Regions from separate parts of the Sinanaerobacter sp. ZZT-01 genome, predicted to be linked through region 1. Evidence: predicted binding sites of a transcription regulator. Region 1 holds the regulator's gene; the other holds the start of a gene.
What was found. The regulator LexA, encoded in region 1, represses DNA repair genes until DNA is damaged. The targets are predictions, from matches to a motif close to AGAACANNTGTTCT.
Positions count from the first base shown of each region.

Region 2: uvrB (excinuclease ABC subunit UvrB) is a predicted target of LexA. The motif match lies at 2,774-2,787, and genes of this name have one in related genera.

Region 1 is NZ_CP141728.1:2,331,473-2,337,966, reverse strand. It holds gene rplT (50S ribosomal protein L20) at 1-115, opposite strand, end outside; gene rpmI (50S ribosomal protein L35) at 135-329, opposite strand; gene infC (translation initiation factor IF-3) at 347-865, opposite strand; ribosomal protein L20 leader region at 881-1,014, opposite strand; gene lexA (transcriptional repressor LexA) at 1,229-1,915, shown strand; gene U5921_RS11135 (lysine exporter LysO family protein) at 2,070-2,663, opposite strand; gene U5921_RS11130 (LysO family transporter) at 2,656-2,961, opposite strand; gene U5921_RS11125 (amidohydrolase) at 3,148-4,449, opposite strand; gene U5921_RS11120 (methyltransferase domain-containing protein) at 4,446-5,360, opposite strand; gene U5921_RS11115 (hypothetical protein) at 5,357-6,052, opposite strand; gene pylC (3-methylornithine--L-lysine ligase PylC) at 6,049-6,494, opposite strand, start outside.
Region 2 is NZ_CP141728.1:1,904,212-1,910,705, forward strand. It holds gene U5921_RS09135 (amidohydrolase) at 1-297, shown strand, start outside; gene U5921_RS09140 (AfsR/SARP family transcriptional regulator) at 314-1,522, shown strand; gene U5921_RS09145 (acyltransferase) at 1,662-2,708, shown strand; gene uvrB (excinuclease ABC subunit UvrB) at 2,865-4,841, shown strand; gene uvrA (excinuclease ABC subunit UvrA) at 4,857-6,494, shown strand, end outside.

The DNA.
Region 1 (6,494 bases):
CTGCTGGATTTGCAGCTCTAAAGATCTTGCTCTTTGCTCCGTAAAAACCTTTTGCTAACTTTAATATTTTCTTATGTCTCTTCTTGGAATTCATTCCTCTTTTTACTCTTGCCATCGTTTCTTACCTCCTAATATTACACATTCAATACAGACTTAATTCTCTTGTGATCTGCACTTCCAAGTACAGTAGACTTTCTTAAGCCTCTTTTTCTCTTCGTGCTCTTCTTTGTAAGAATATGGCTCTTGTATGCCTTATGTCTCGTCACTTTACCGCTGCCGGTTACCTTGAATCGTTTCATTGCTCCTCTATGGGATTTCATCTTTGCCATTTCAAAATTCCTCCTATTTATCTATTATCAGCTTTCGGTGCTAAAATCATATACAAGCTTCTGCCTTCAAATTGTGGTTTTTTCTCTTGAACACTAATTTCAGAAACAATCTCATAAAACTTTTCCATTACGTTCTGCCCAACGTTGGAATAACCCTTTTCTCTTCCTTTAAAACGCAAGCTTACCTTTACTTTGTCTCCGTCTTTCAAAAACTTCGCAGCATTATTTGCTTTCACTGCAAGATCATGCTCCTCAATAAAAGTACTCAAACGAATTTCCTTTACCTGAATTACTTTCTGTTTTTTCCTTGCTTCTTTTTCTTTCTTTTGAATTTCGTATCTGTATTTACCATAATCCAAAATCTTACAAACCGGCGGCTTTGCATTTGGTGCAATATTAACTAAGTCCAACTTAGCATCGTTGGCCCTATCCATCGCCTCTTGTATACTCACAACTCCCAATTGGGTTCCATCCGTATCGATTAGTCTTACTTCCTTTTCACGAATTTCTTCGTTGATTTGATTTTCCTTGCTAATTGCCTCGCACCTCCTACTTAAATCAAAAAGCGGATAACTAAGTACCCGCTAAAATATACAAATCACCTATTATATAAAAATGATTTTGTCATATTAACCTTAACAGCACATACCGTAAGGTGAGAAGCGGAATACTTCTGCTTTATTACCTGCATCAATAACGATACCATTTATATTCTTTTATGTCAACTATTTTATAGTATTTTATTTTAAATTTCAACTTCTTAATAATATATTAGTATAACATAATTTCTTTGAATCATCATCAAATTTCAGATAAAGTTCGAACACATGTTTACTTTTTGTCCATATTATGCTATCCTATTTTTATAAATTTTAAAAAGATATTCAAAGGAGGACAAAATGGAACAGCTAAAAGAACGGGAAAAGCAGATATTATCCTACATGCAAAATGAAATTAAGACAAAGGGATATCCGCCTACAGTTCGTGAAATGTGCCAGTTTCTAGGAATTAAATCCACCTCCACTGCACATAAAGACCTTGCTAATTTAGAAAAAAAAGGATATATCCGCAAAGATCCATCAAAGCCACGTGCCATTGAAATACTTTATCAAAATCAAGCTGTGGATTATGCTTCTGCCCCTATACCTGTGCAAAAAAAATCCCCTCTTTTGAATCTAGAACAGCCTGTGGAACGTATGGATGTCTCAGAAATTCCGGTAATCGGACGAATTGCTGCCGGTACTCCGATTTTAGCAGATGAAAATATTGAAGATACATTTCCAATTCCAAACCGTTTTTTATCTTCCGGAAATAATTTTATGCTTACTGTTCGTGGAGAGAGCATGATTGAAGCCGGTATCTTCGACGGAGACTATATTCTCGTAAAACAACAGAACATAGCCAGCAATGGTGATATCATAGTGGCGATGGTAGATGGATTTGAAAGTGAAGCAACAGTAAAAACCTTTTACAGAGAAAACGACCACATCCGTTTACAGCCGGAAAATCAAACAATGAGTCCAATCTTAGTAAAAGACGTTAAGATACTTGGATTAGTTAAGGGTGTTTTTCGCTATTTACGATAATGCATAGATGTATGCAGATAAAAAGGAATATGAATATTCTTTACATAATCAATACACATATTGAAAGCAAAACGGGACAGCTGATGCTGTCCCGTTCTTTTATGGTATAGAAAATATCATTTCTAAGCTATTGGCAATATCTTAGAATTTTTATTTAAAATCCCATTACGATTTGTATTAAAAATGGAATAGAAATGGATATCACAACACCACTTACAATAGAGTAAATTGCAACCCGATCATTCGTCGCGCTGACAATCACAGGTAGACAGGTATCCATGGAAGAAGAGCCCGGAACCGCAATGCTTTCAATGAAACCCACTTTATCTGCGACGAATGCCACAAAAATAATTCCTCCGATTTCACGAAACACATTTGCTAAAAAAGCAGTTGCGCTCAACGTTGCAGAGTATTCTGCAAGCATCATAGGAGCTAACGAATACCATCCCAGTCCTGCTGCAACGCCGACTGCTTCCTGTATGGTCATTGGCAAAAATAAACCAGATAATGCGCCAAAGGCTAACGTCCCTACAATAATCGCAAGCGGAAAAAGAAATATCCAAAACCCTACCTCTCGAATTTCCTTCCAGACGTTCTCCTGTCGTCCGATATCGAGCCCAACCAAAAACAAAATGGCACAGAGGCCTCCTTTAATTAGATATTCACAAATAAAGACCCAGGAATCCGGAACAAAAAAATATCCTGCCAGCATCCCCGCAGTTACTGACAATATAATTGTCTTACTCATTGTCACGCACCCCTTCTTTATTTAGTCCAATCCACTTTCGTACAAAATACACACATAATACAGAACCAGCCATAGAAAAAACAGAGATTACAAATGCTGATACCCCAATCTCTTTTAAGGAGGCAACTACGTTGTCGTCCGATCCGATTTGAACCCCCAGAGCTGCGATTAGCACAATGACTGCTATGTACTGAATTTTCGGTATCCACTTATATTCTCGTTCCTTAGACATCTTCTTTGAACCAATAAAAATACCCAGTCCCATGAGGCCTAGGTACAGTAACAATGTATATGACATTTTTCAACCTACTTTCTAACATTAATTGAATAAAAAAAATTGTTTGCTACGATTACCTAATTACTATTTTATACAAAAGAGAAAAATAAGCAAGATAATTGTAACTACTTATATTTTTTTGCCATATTACAATAATTAAAAAGTACAAAAAATAATATATTCTGCCGTAAATGATACATAGATTTCTTATATTTGGCCTAATACCTTTTTAGAAAGCGTTTGTATTTTATCAATTACATCTTTTTCAGAAATGGTTAATAATTTGCGGTCTTCCATAAGCAGCTTACCGTTACAAATCACATCCCGAACATCGTTCCCCTGCATGGAATAGGCTACCGCCGCAATGAGATCCGTCTGCGGATACCAATGTGCACCGCTCATATCAATAATTGCGATGTCTGCTTTTTTACCAATTTCAAGACTCCCGGTCTGCTCCTCAATACCTAGAGCTTTTGCTCCATTTATTGTCGCCATCTTAATGATTTCATATGCCGGAAGTGCCTTTGCATCTTGCGCCACTGCCTTTGCTAAAATGCCGGCTATGTGCAACTCTTCTATCATATTTACATTGTTATTTGACGACGATCCATCGGTTCCGAGTGCAACATTGATTCCTTCACTCATTAATTTTGCTACCGGAGCAAAACCACTTGCAAGCTTTAAGTTACTGCTCGGATTATGAACAATATTTACATCATATTTTTTTATAATTGCAATATCTCTATCAGTCAAATGTACACCATGCGCAGCAACTACTCGTTTTTTTTCAAAAAGTCCAAGCTTCTCCATCCGTTCAATCGGCGTCATACCATATTGTTCGATTGAACCTTTCACCTCTGTCTGTGTTTCACAAAGATGAATATGAATACCGGAATCTGGTAGTGACTCAGCCGCTTCTATTACTTTTTTTAAAATTCCATCCTGACAAGTATATGGAGCATGCGGGCCAAAGTCAACATGGATGCGCCCTTCCCCTTTTTTATGCCATTTATGATAAAGGTCTATATTTTCTTGAAGACGCTGTAAACTTCCCTCATCTTCGCCATCACCAACAAGACCTCTTGCAATATTCGCCCTCATTCCACTTTCAAAAACGGCTTTTGCGATACTGTCAACAAACATATACTGCTCTTCAAACGCAGTGCAGCCGCTTCGGATCAGTTCAATCATACTTAAAAGTGCACCGTAATAACCACACTCCTCATCCATGCGGTCTTCAGCAGGGAAAATAGCTGTAGTCAGCCAATCCATCAACTCCAAATCATTTGCAAAATTACGCAAGATAGACATCGGTGTATGCGTATGCGCGTTAATTAACCCCGGGATTACCAAAGTATTAGAACCGTCTATCGTCTTATCTGCCACAAAATCATCCGGCACTTTTCCTATAAATGCAATATCCTCTCCACTAATCGCAAGATCTCCGGTAATCACACCTTCATCTTGAACCATTCTCAATATATTTGCATTTATAATTTTAATCTTCATCTTTTCCTCCCTTTTAAACGTCCGACTATCAAATTTAAATCTATCGTAATTTCCTTCTCAGGAAATTCAATTTGTCTGACTCGTTCTTCTTGTTTATGCGCAGTCAATGGGGTCATATATAAAAAATCTTTCCAGTCTGTCTCTGTCAAAGTCTTTTTATAATAAATTCTGTTTTCCTCCAAGATCTCCATATTTTCTTTTGAATAATCCATCACACGAGTCTCATTATAATTTTTATATGAAAAACGGTTCCGTATTTCTTTTAAATAATCTTTTCCGGGTGATATTTTTATCACAATGCCCTGCTTTTTTTGAATCCGGCTGAATTCTTCATAATTAGCTGGAGTAAGTATATTGAGCAGAACATGAAATGTTTTACTGCGAAATGGTAATTTTGTCAAATCCGCAATCGCCCAAATCGTATCTGCCTCATGGTGTGTCGCCGCTTTGACCGCTTCTTTGGAAAGATCAATTCCAAAGCAGTGTGCGGATGGAAAATGCGTTGCAATCCAATCCAGATAATACCCTTCTCCACAGCCAATATCCAAAACATTAAAAGCGCCTTTTTCCCATAACGTTGCATAGGAAGCAATTACTTTTTCAACTGCCTCTGCCACCGGTTGATAAAAGCCCCTTTGAAAAATTTGACTCCGTGAATAAAAAAGCTCTTTATCATAAAAGCTTTCATGTGCTGCATTCATAAAATTGATATACCCTTTTCGTGCAATGTTAAAGCAATGCTTGTTTTCGCAGGTCAAATCTCCTTGTATCGTTTGTACAATTGCCCCTCTGCAAATTGGACAGGAAAAAATGGATTTGTTCTCTTCACATAATACTTTTATTCGTTCTATCTTCGTTTGTTTTAAAGGGGTCTTCTTCGTTTCTTTTTTATGTATCGTTTGTTTCATCATATACTTTCACTCTGGTACGCTGAAGGACAGTCTTGTCTCAAATCACAGTAATCGCAAGGTATTATCCTCCGATTATCTTTTTCCTCTCCAATACCAAAAACACCTGAGACGGATTTATGTGGGTGCATCATAAGCGTATCACTTAATGTCAGTCCGATTTTTTCCGGTTCTAATACTTGGAATAGCGGTTTCTGATTTTCTAAAGAAAAGTTATGCTGGCCTGGACTCCACGCAGAGGTTGCATACCATCCAAATTCAGCAAGTTCCTCGGAAATATGCTTCTTCAGCCAAGATGCTCCTGTCTCTGCAAAAGCGGTAGCCCATGCATCTAAAAAAAATTGCTCCATAAAGCTTTTTTCTTTTTTCTCTTCTTCCAAATAACCTAATACAGTAACGGCATAAAATACAACCTCCGTCGATTTTTCAAATAGAATCGGCATCATCTTACTTAAAATTTGAATTCCACCTTCAAGTACAACTTCACTTTCTCTATATTCCACCAACTTTTTTGACGCATAAACACCCTTGATTTCAAAATGAATAAAAGCAGTCTCTCTTGTTTTATGAACAAGTGCAGCGTATTTCTCCGGTAAATTTTCTAAATCTACTTTTGACTGTTTCTCAAACATGTGATAAATTCCAGAAACATCCTCCTTAGGGATATCTATGACTGTCCATTTTAATTTACTCACATTCCATCCTCCTTTGTCAAGAAGTGATTTAATTTTTTTCTCATACAATTTCGTTTTTGTTCCAGTTCCTCCTGTGTCGCAGCAGAATTAATAAACGTCCCAACTAATACTTCTTCCCCGTCTTCGTAATCAGTAAGCACTTCATCGGCTTCAAAACAGTTCTCATAATAGTGCAGTGGACCACAGCTGCTCACAGCATGTTCTCCTACTCCCTCAACTTTCTTATTTTTTATTATAAAATGTTCAAACGAGACATGTTTTTTCTCTCCCCAATCTCTTTGAGGCATGATTCCTTCACAAAACAATGCAGCAAGCTCTTCCATAAAATTCACCCCAGTGGACTGATAGACTACTGTTGGTGTCTGACTTGGGATACGTGCATCGATTTCAAGCACCTTGAGCTGTCCCTTGTCCAAGATTACTTCTACATCCATAATCCCTT
Region 2 (6,494 bases), 430 kb from region 1:
GGCGGTTCTGATAGCGATGTTACGGAGGCAAGACCTTTGCTGGGAATTTATGCAGCGGTAAATCATCCTGTGAGGCCGCATAGGGTCAGTGTATATGAAGCACTGAAGATGTTTACTTGTAACGGGGCTTACGGGGTATTTAAAGAAAATGATAGGGGGACATTAGAAAAGGGGAAGCTTGCAGATATTGTAATTTTAGATCATGACATTTTTTCGGTTGCATCTGACGAAATAAATAAAATTAAGGTATGTGTAACGATAAAGGCGGGAGAGATTCTTTTTAATAATCTAGGATAGACGTAAGGATGGTACCATGTTGAATATTTGTTTTTTAGGAAAATTAAGATTTGAGTGGAAGGGTGAAGCGATTGAAGATCAATTAGGAGCAAAGGCCTTTGCATTAATTTGTTTGCTTGTCTTAAACAAAAACAGGTATTTGAGTAGAGAAAAAATCATTGGATATCTTTGGCCGGACAGTAATGAGGAAGCGGCACGCTATAACCTGCGTTATAACTTATGGCTGATTAAAAAAAATATTGGGACAGATGAACGAGGAAATACATTTCTTCATATCGATAAAGAGTGCTGTGGTATTAATAAAGAATTTAATTTTACTTGTGATATTTTAGATATCATGAAGTTTAAACCAAGTAAAAAAGATTCTGTAGAGAGTATTTTAAGGATGAAACAGCTATTTCGCGGTGACTTTTTAGAAGGCTGTTACTTTAATAAATGTGATGAATTTAATGAACTGATTATCTATGAACGCATTAATTTTGAACAGCGTAAGGTAAAGATACTGAAGCGCTTGGTTGAGCTTTATGAAAAAGATAAACAGTATGAAGTTTGTTTAGAAACGATCAATGAAATTCTAGAAATCGAACCGTATGATGAAGAGATGGTTTCTAAAATTTTAGATATTTATGTAAGGTGCGGAAAGCGGGTTGCAGCGATTACCTATTATAACCAGTTTAGCAGTCAGCTTGCAGGGAATCTTGGCATTGCACCTTCTGATGCATTGAGAGATAAATACAATGAAATTCGGCTGAATATATCGGAGACAACCAGTAATGAAGAATGTTCACAGTGCCCTCAGAAGTGTAAAAAAAATGGGAGTTCTACAGATAAACAGATAAATCAAAGGCTTGAGTTAAAGATTATTACAGATGGTATTAAAAACATACCTTTTTTCTGGATGTCAGATGTTACTGAAAAGATAATCATATTGGTAGAACCGCAAGATATTCTACGTTTAAGTAAGATAGACCGATTGAGTTTAGGATGCATTCAATCAAGACTGTTAGACATGAAGGAAGATTCGCCTGATATCAGTTTTTCTTTTGAGAAAATAAGAGATGTCTGCATTGTAAACGCATTCATAAAACTATTGAAGTTGATCTGTGAAGAGCATAAGCTGACAATTTTGATCTTAAACAGCAAAGAATTAGATGAAGTTTCGGCAGATGTTGTGCAGTATCTAAAAAAGATGCAGATTAAAGGTTTAAAAGTAATAGAAGAATAGGATAATTAAAAACCTTTTTTGAAGGAAAAGTTGGAATTCTTCTAAAAGGTTTTTTTATTTGCATTTTACAAATGATATGAATAAGTGATATGATTATATGTTAAAAGAAATATATAAAAATTGATTAGGAGAAATAAGAATGGAAGATAAGTTGCAGCAGCAAAGCAGCTCGATTCGGAAAAGGCTTATAGGATTGGACTTTTATAAAGCAATCGGAGCAATTTTGGTTATTTTTATACACGTTACGGCAACACCTGTTGTCAGCCTTGCTCCGGGAATTTCACTAGATATTTTAATTTTTATCAATCGCTTTGCGAAGCCTGCTGTGCCAATGTTTATTTTTGCAAGCGGTATGGCATTGTTTTATTCTTATAAAAACAAGGAATTTCAATACACCACTTTTTTAAAACGCAGATTTACCAAAATTTTTATACCGTACCTTGCTTGGTGTGCAGTTTACTATGCCTGTTATGTTTATCGAGGCGTTTATCCGGTTTCCCTGACCTTTTTTGTTCAGCAGGTTTTGAATGGGAGGATGCTGTATCATCTCTATTTTGTAGTGACAATTATTCAATTTTATTTTTTGTTTGGTATCATTCGTTATCTCGTAATGAACTATAGCGGCAGACTTATTCTGCCTTTGGGAATCCTAATTAATCTGCTGGCATACCGCTGGGTACCTCTCGATTGGACGCATCGTTGTTTTTTAACTTATATAGTTTATTTTCTTCCGGGCTGTTACTTTGCGAAAGATTTTGAACAAGCTATTTGCTATTTAAAGAAGTATTTTTGGTTGATCACCAGCGTTTTTGTAGTAAGCGGAATCTATTACAGTTATTTGTTTTATTGCAGTATGTGGAAACCGGAAAGCTATTCTGGAATTGAGATTTACGTGTACTGCTTATTCTGTGTTATGGGAATTTTATTTTATTTTGCATTGAGCTATTTCTTAGAAAAAAGAAGCGGAATTGTCATTAAAAAAATATTTAATAGCTTGAATGCAGGTTCTTATTATATCTACCTATCACATCCTCTTGCTATTATTTTTGCGGCTGCAATTGCGAATCGGATTGGATTGACTGGAGTAATTGATGGAATGCTGCTTCAGCTGGCTTTGATCAGTGTTACGGCAATACCATTGTCTATTCTGTATGCAAAGCTTAAAAGTAGAATGAAAAGAACTTAAAAAAACAAAGATAAGAAGAGCATAGAAATATTTTATGGAATTGTAATAATTTTTCATTAAAAAAGTGAACATGTGTTCTTGAAAGAAATGAAAAGCAATGCTATACTAGTGAAGAGGGAATTCTTTTAATAGGGAATATAAGAATAGAGGGAGAATATGAGTGAATTTAAAATTGTTTCTCCGTTTCAGCTTATGGGTGATCAGCCAGAAGCGGTAGATCAACTTGTAAAGGGGATACAAGAAGGGAAAAAACACCAGACATTATTGGGTGTAACCGGATCAGGAAAAACCTTTACGATTGCCAATGTGATTAAACAAATTCAAAAACCGACTTTGGTTATTTCACATAACAAAACATTAGCGGCTCAGCTTTGCGGAGAATTTAAAGAGTTCTTTCCAAACAATGCCGTAGAATATTTTGTGAGCTATTATGATTATTATCAGCCGGAGGCTTATGTTCCATCTACGGATACGTATATTGAAAAGGATTCTGATATTAACGATGAGATCGAAAAACTGCGCCACTCGGCAACGGCAGCGTTATCAGAACGAAAAGATGTTATTATTGTTGCCAGCGTATCGTGTATCTATGGATTGGGAAGCCCGGTAGATTATGAAAATCAGGTTTTGTCACTAAGACCAGGAATGGAGAAAAATCGTGACGATATCCTTCGAAAACTGATTGAGATTCAGTACACGCGAAATGATCTTGGCTTTGAGCGTGGTTGTTTCCGTGTCAGAGGTGATGTTGTGGATATATATCCTGCGGGTGCAGAGCATGCGGTAAGAGTGGAGCTTTTTGGTGACGAAATAGAAGTGATAAAGGAAATGAATCCCGTCACGGGAGAGATTATGGGTATTCGTAGCCATGTGTCTATTTTTCCGGCATCCCATTATGTGACATCAAAGGAAAATATGGAGCGGGCAATTGTATCCATTGAAGAAGAGCTTGAAGAACGCTTAGTCTGGTTCCGGGACAGGGGTAAACTTTTGGAAGCACAACGATTAGAACAGCGGACACGGTACGATTTGGAAATGCTGAGAGAAGTAGGTATGTGTAAAGGAATTGAAAATTATTCACGCCATATGAACGGACTTCCGGCAGGAATGCGCCCTTATACGCTGATTGATTATTTTCCGAAAGACTTTCTTTTAGTGATTGATGAATCGCATGTCATGCTTCCCCAGCTTCGGGGAATGTATGCAGGAGACCGTTCGCGGAAAATGTCTTTGGTGGAATACGGCTTTCGTCTACCGTCGGCACTCGACAACCGCCCTTTGCAGTTTGATGAGTTTGAGAGCTTGGTTGATCAGGCCGTATACATTAGCGCAACACCTGCTCTTTATGAAAGAGAGAAGAGCGAACATGTGGTAGCACAGCAAGTCATTCGTCCTACAGGACTTTTAGATCCGGAGATTGACGTTCGAAAAACAGAAGGCCAAATTGATGATTTGATTGGAGAAATCAATCAAGTCTCAGAAGAAGGCGGACGTGTTTTAGTAACAACCCTGACAAAGAAAATGTCAGAAAGCTTAACAGACTATTTAAAAAATGCAGGAATTAAAGTACGATATCTCCATTCAGAGATCAACACATTGGAACGCATGGAAATCATTCGTGACTTACGTCTAGGTGTTTTTAATGTGCTGGTGGGGATCAATCTCTTAAGAGAAGGCTTGGATATTCCCGAAGTAAGCCTTGTGGTGATTTTAGATGCGGACAAGCAGGGCTTTCTTCGTACCGAAACTTCACTGATTCAAACCATTGGGCGTGCAGCACGAAATGCAAAAGGCAGGGTAATTCTGTATGCAGATGGAATGAGCGAAGCGATGGAAAAAGCAATTTCGGAAACAGAGCGCAGAAGAAGTATACAGCAGGCTTACAATATAGAACATGGAATTACACCAAAGACCATCGAGAAATCGGTGCGTGCAGTAATCGAGGCTACTCGGGTTGCAGAGGAGTCTGATGAATACTACAAAGGAAAGAGTCCGCTTGAATTAACAAAGAAAGAGCTTAAGGATTATATTAAGCGTATGGAAGCAGAAATGCAGGAAGCTGCAAAAGATTTACAATTTGAACGCGCAGCACAGCTTCGAGATCGAATTTTAGAATATAAAGCAAGGCTTTAACTAGAAAGGAACAGTATGTCAAAGGACATTATTATAAAAGGTGCAAAAGAGCATAATCTAAAAAATATTGATGTGGTAATACCAAGAGATAAGATGGTTGTATTGACAGGCCTTTCTGGATCAGGAAAGTCTTCACTGGCATTTGATACAATTTATGCAGAAGGGCAGAGGCGTTATGTAGAAAGTCTTTCCTCTTATGCACGTCAGTTTTTAGGACAGATGGAAAAACCAGATGTAGAATACATCGAGGGGCTTTCACCAGCAATCTCGATTGACCAGAAAACAACCAGCAAAAACCCACGTTCTACCGTGGGAACTGTGACTGAAATCCATGACTATCTCCGTTTAATGTATGCCCGTATCGGTGTACCGCATTGTCCGGTATGCGGGAGAGAGATCAGCAGCCAGTCAGTTGATCAAATTGTCCAGCAGCTCCTGGAACTTGGAGAAGGTACTCGATTAACGATTTTAGCTCCCATCGTCCGTCAGCGGAAGGGAGAACACGAAAAAATTATTCAAAGGATTAAAAAAGAAGGCTTCACTAGAGTTCGCATTGATGGTGAAACACGTGAACTTGAAGGGGATGAAATAAAGCTGGAAAAAACCTTTAAACACACAATTGAGGTTGTCGTGGACCGTATTATTGTAAAGCAGGGAGCAGAAGGACGACTTTCGGAATCAATTGAGCTTGCACTGCATCATGGAGAAGGCTTGGTGGAGGCTCTCGTTCAAAAAAAAGAGGGCGATCCTTTTGAACTACTGTTTAGCACAAAATTTGCCTGTCCGGATCATGGTGTTAGTATAGAAGAATTAGAACCCAGAATGTTTTCTTTTAACAGCCCTTTTGGTGCTTGTACACAATGCAATGGATTGGGGTTTATTCAAAAAATTGATCCTGATCGAGTTATTTCAGATCAAAGCATGAGCATAGCGGACGGAGCGTTAGGAGCAATCTTTTCTTCTATGGAGTACGGAAGTTTTTATCGCCAAATGATAGAAGCGCTCGCAAAGGAGCATAATGTCGACTTAAACACACCATTTCAGAATCTTCCCAAGAAATTTAAGACGGAACTCTTATATGGTACAAAAGATAGAAAACTGGAATATTATTATGAGAGTCGAAACGGTTCACAATCTTATCGTAATCATCCTTTTGAAGGAGTGATTACAAATTTAGAACGGCGGTATCAGGAAACCAATTCAGACTATATTAAAGACAAGATGCGGGCATATATGAATCTGATTCCTTGCAGCCACTGTGAAGGAAAACGACTGAGGCCAGAAGTTCTGGCAGTAACAGTAGGCGAAAAGAATATTGCGGAGCTTTCTGATTTATCCATCCGTGAAGCGTTGAAATTTATCAACCAACTTACTTTATCAGAAAAAGATGAAGCGATTGCGAAACAAATCCTAAAGGAAATACGGGAAAGACTTACTTTTCTTGTCGATGTCGGATTGGATTATCTGACCTTATCAAGAGCGGCGGGGACTTTATCCGGAGGGGAATCGCAGAGAATCCGCCTTGCAACACAGATCGGTTCCAGTCTGGTCGGTGTTTTGTATATCTTAGATGAACCAAGCATTGGTCTTCACCAAAAGGATAATGAAAAGCTTCTGAAAACGCTGCGGAATCTAACGGATATTGGAAATACG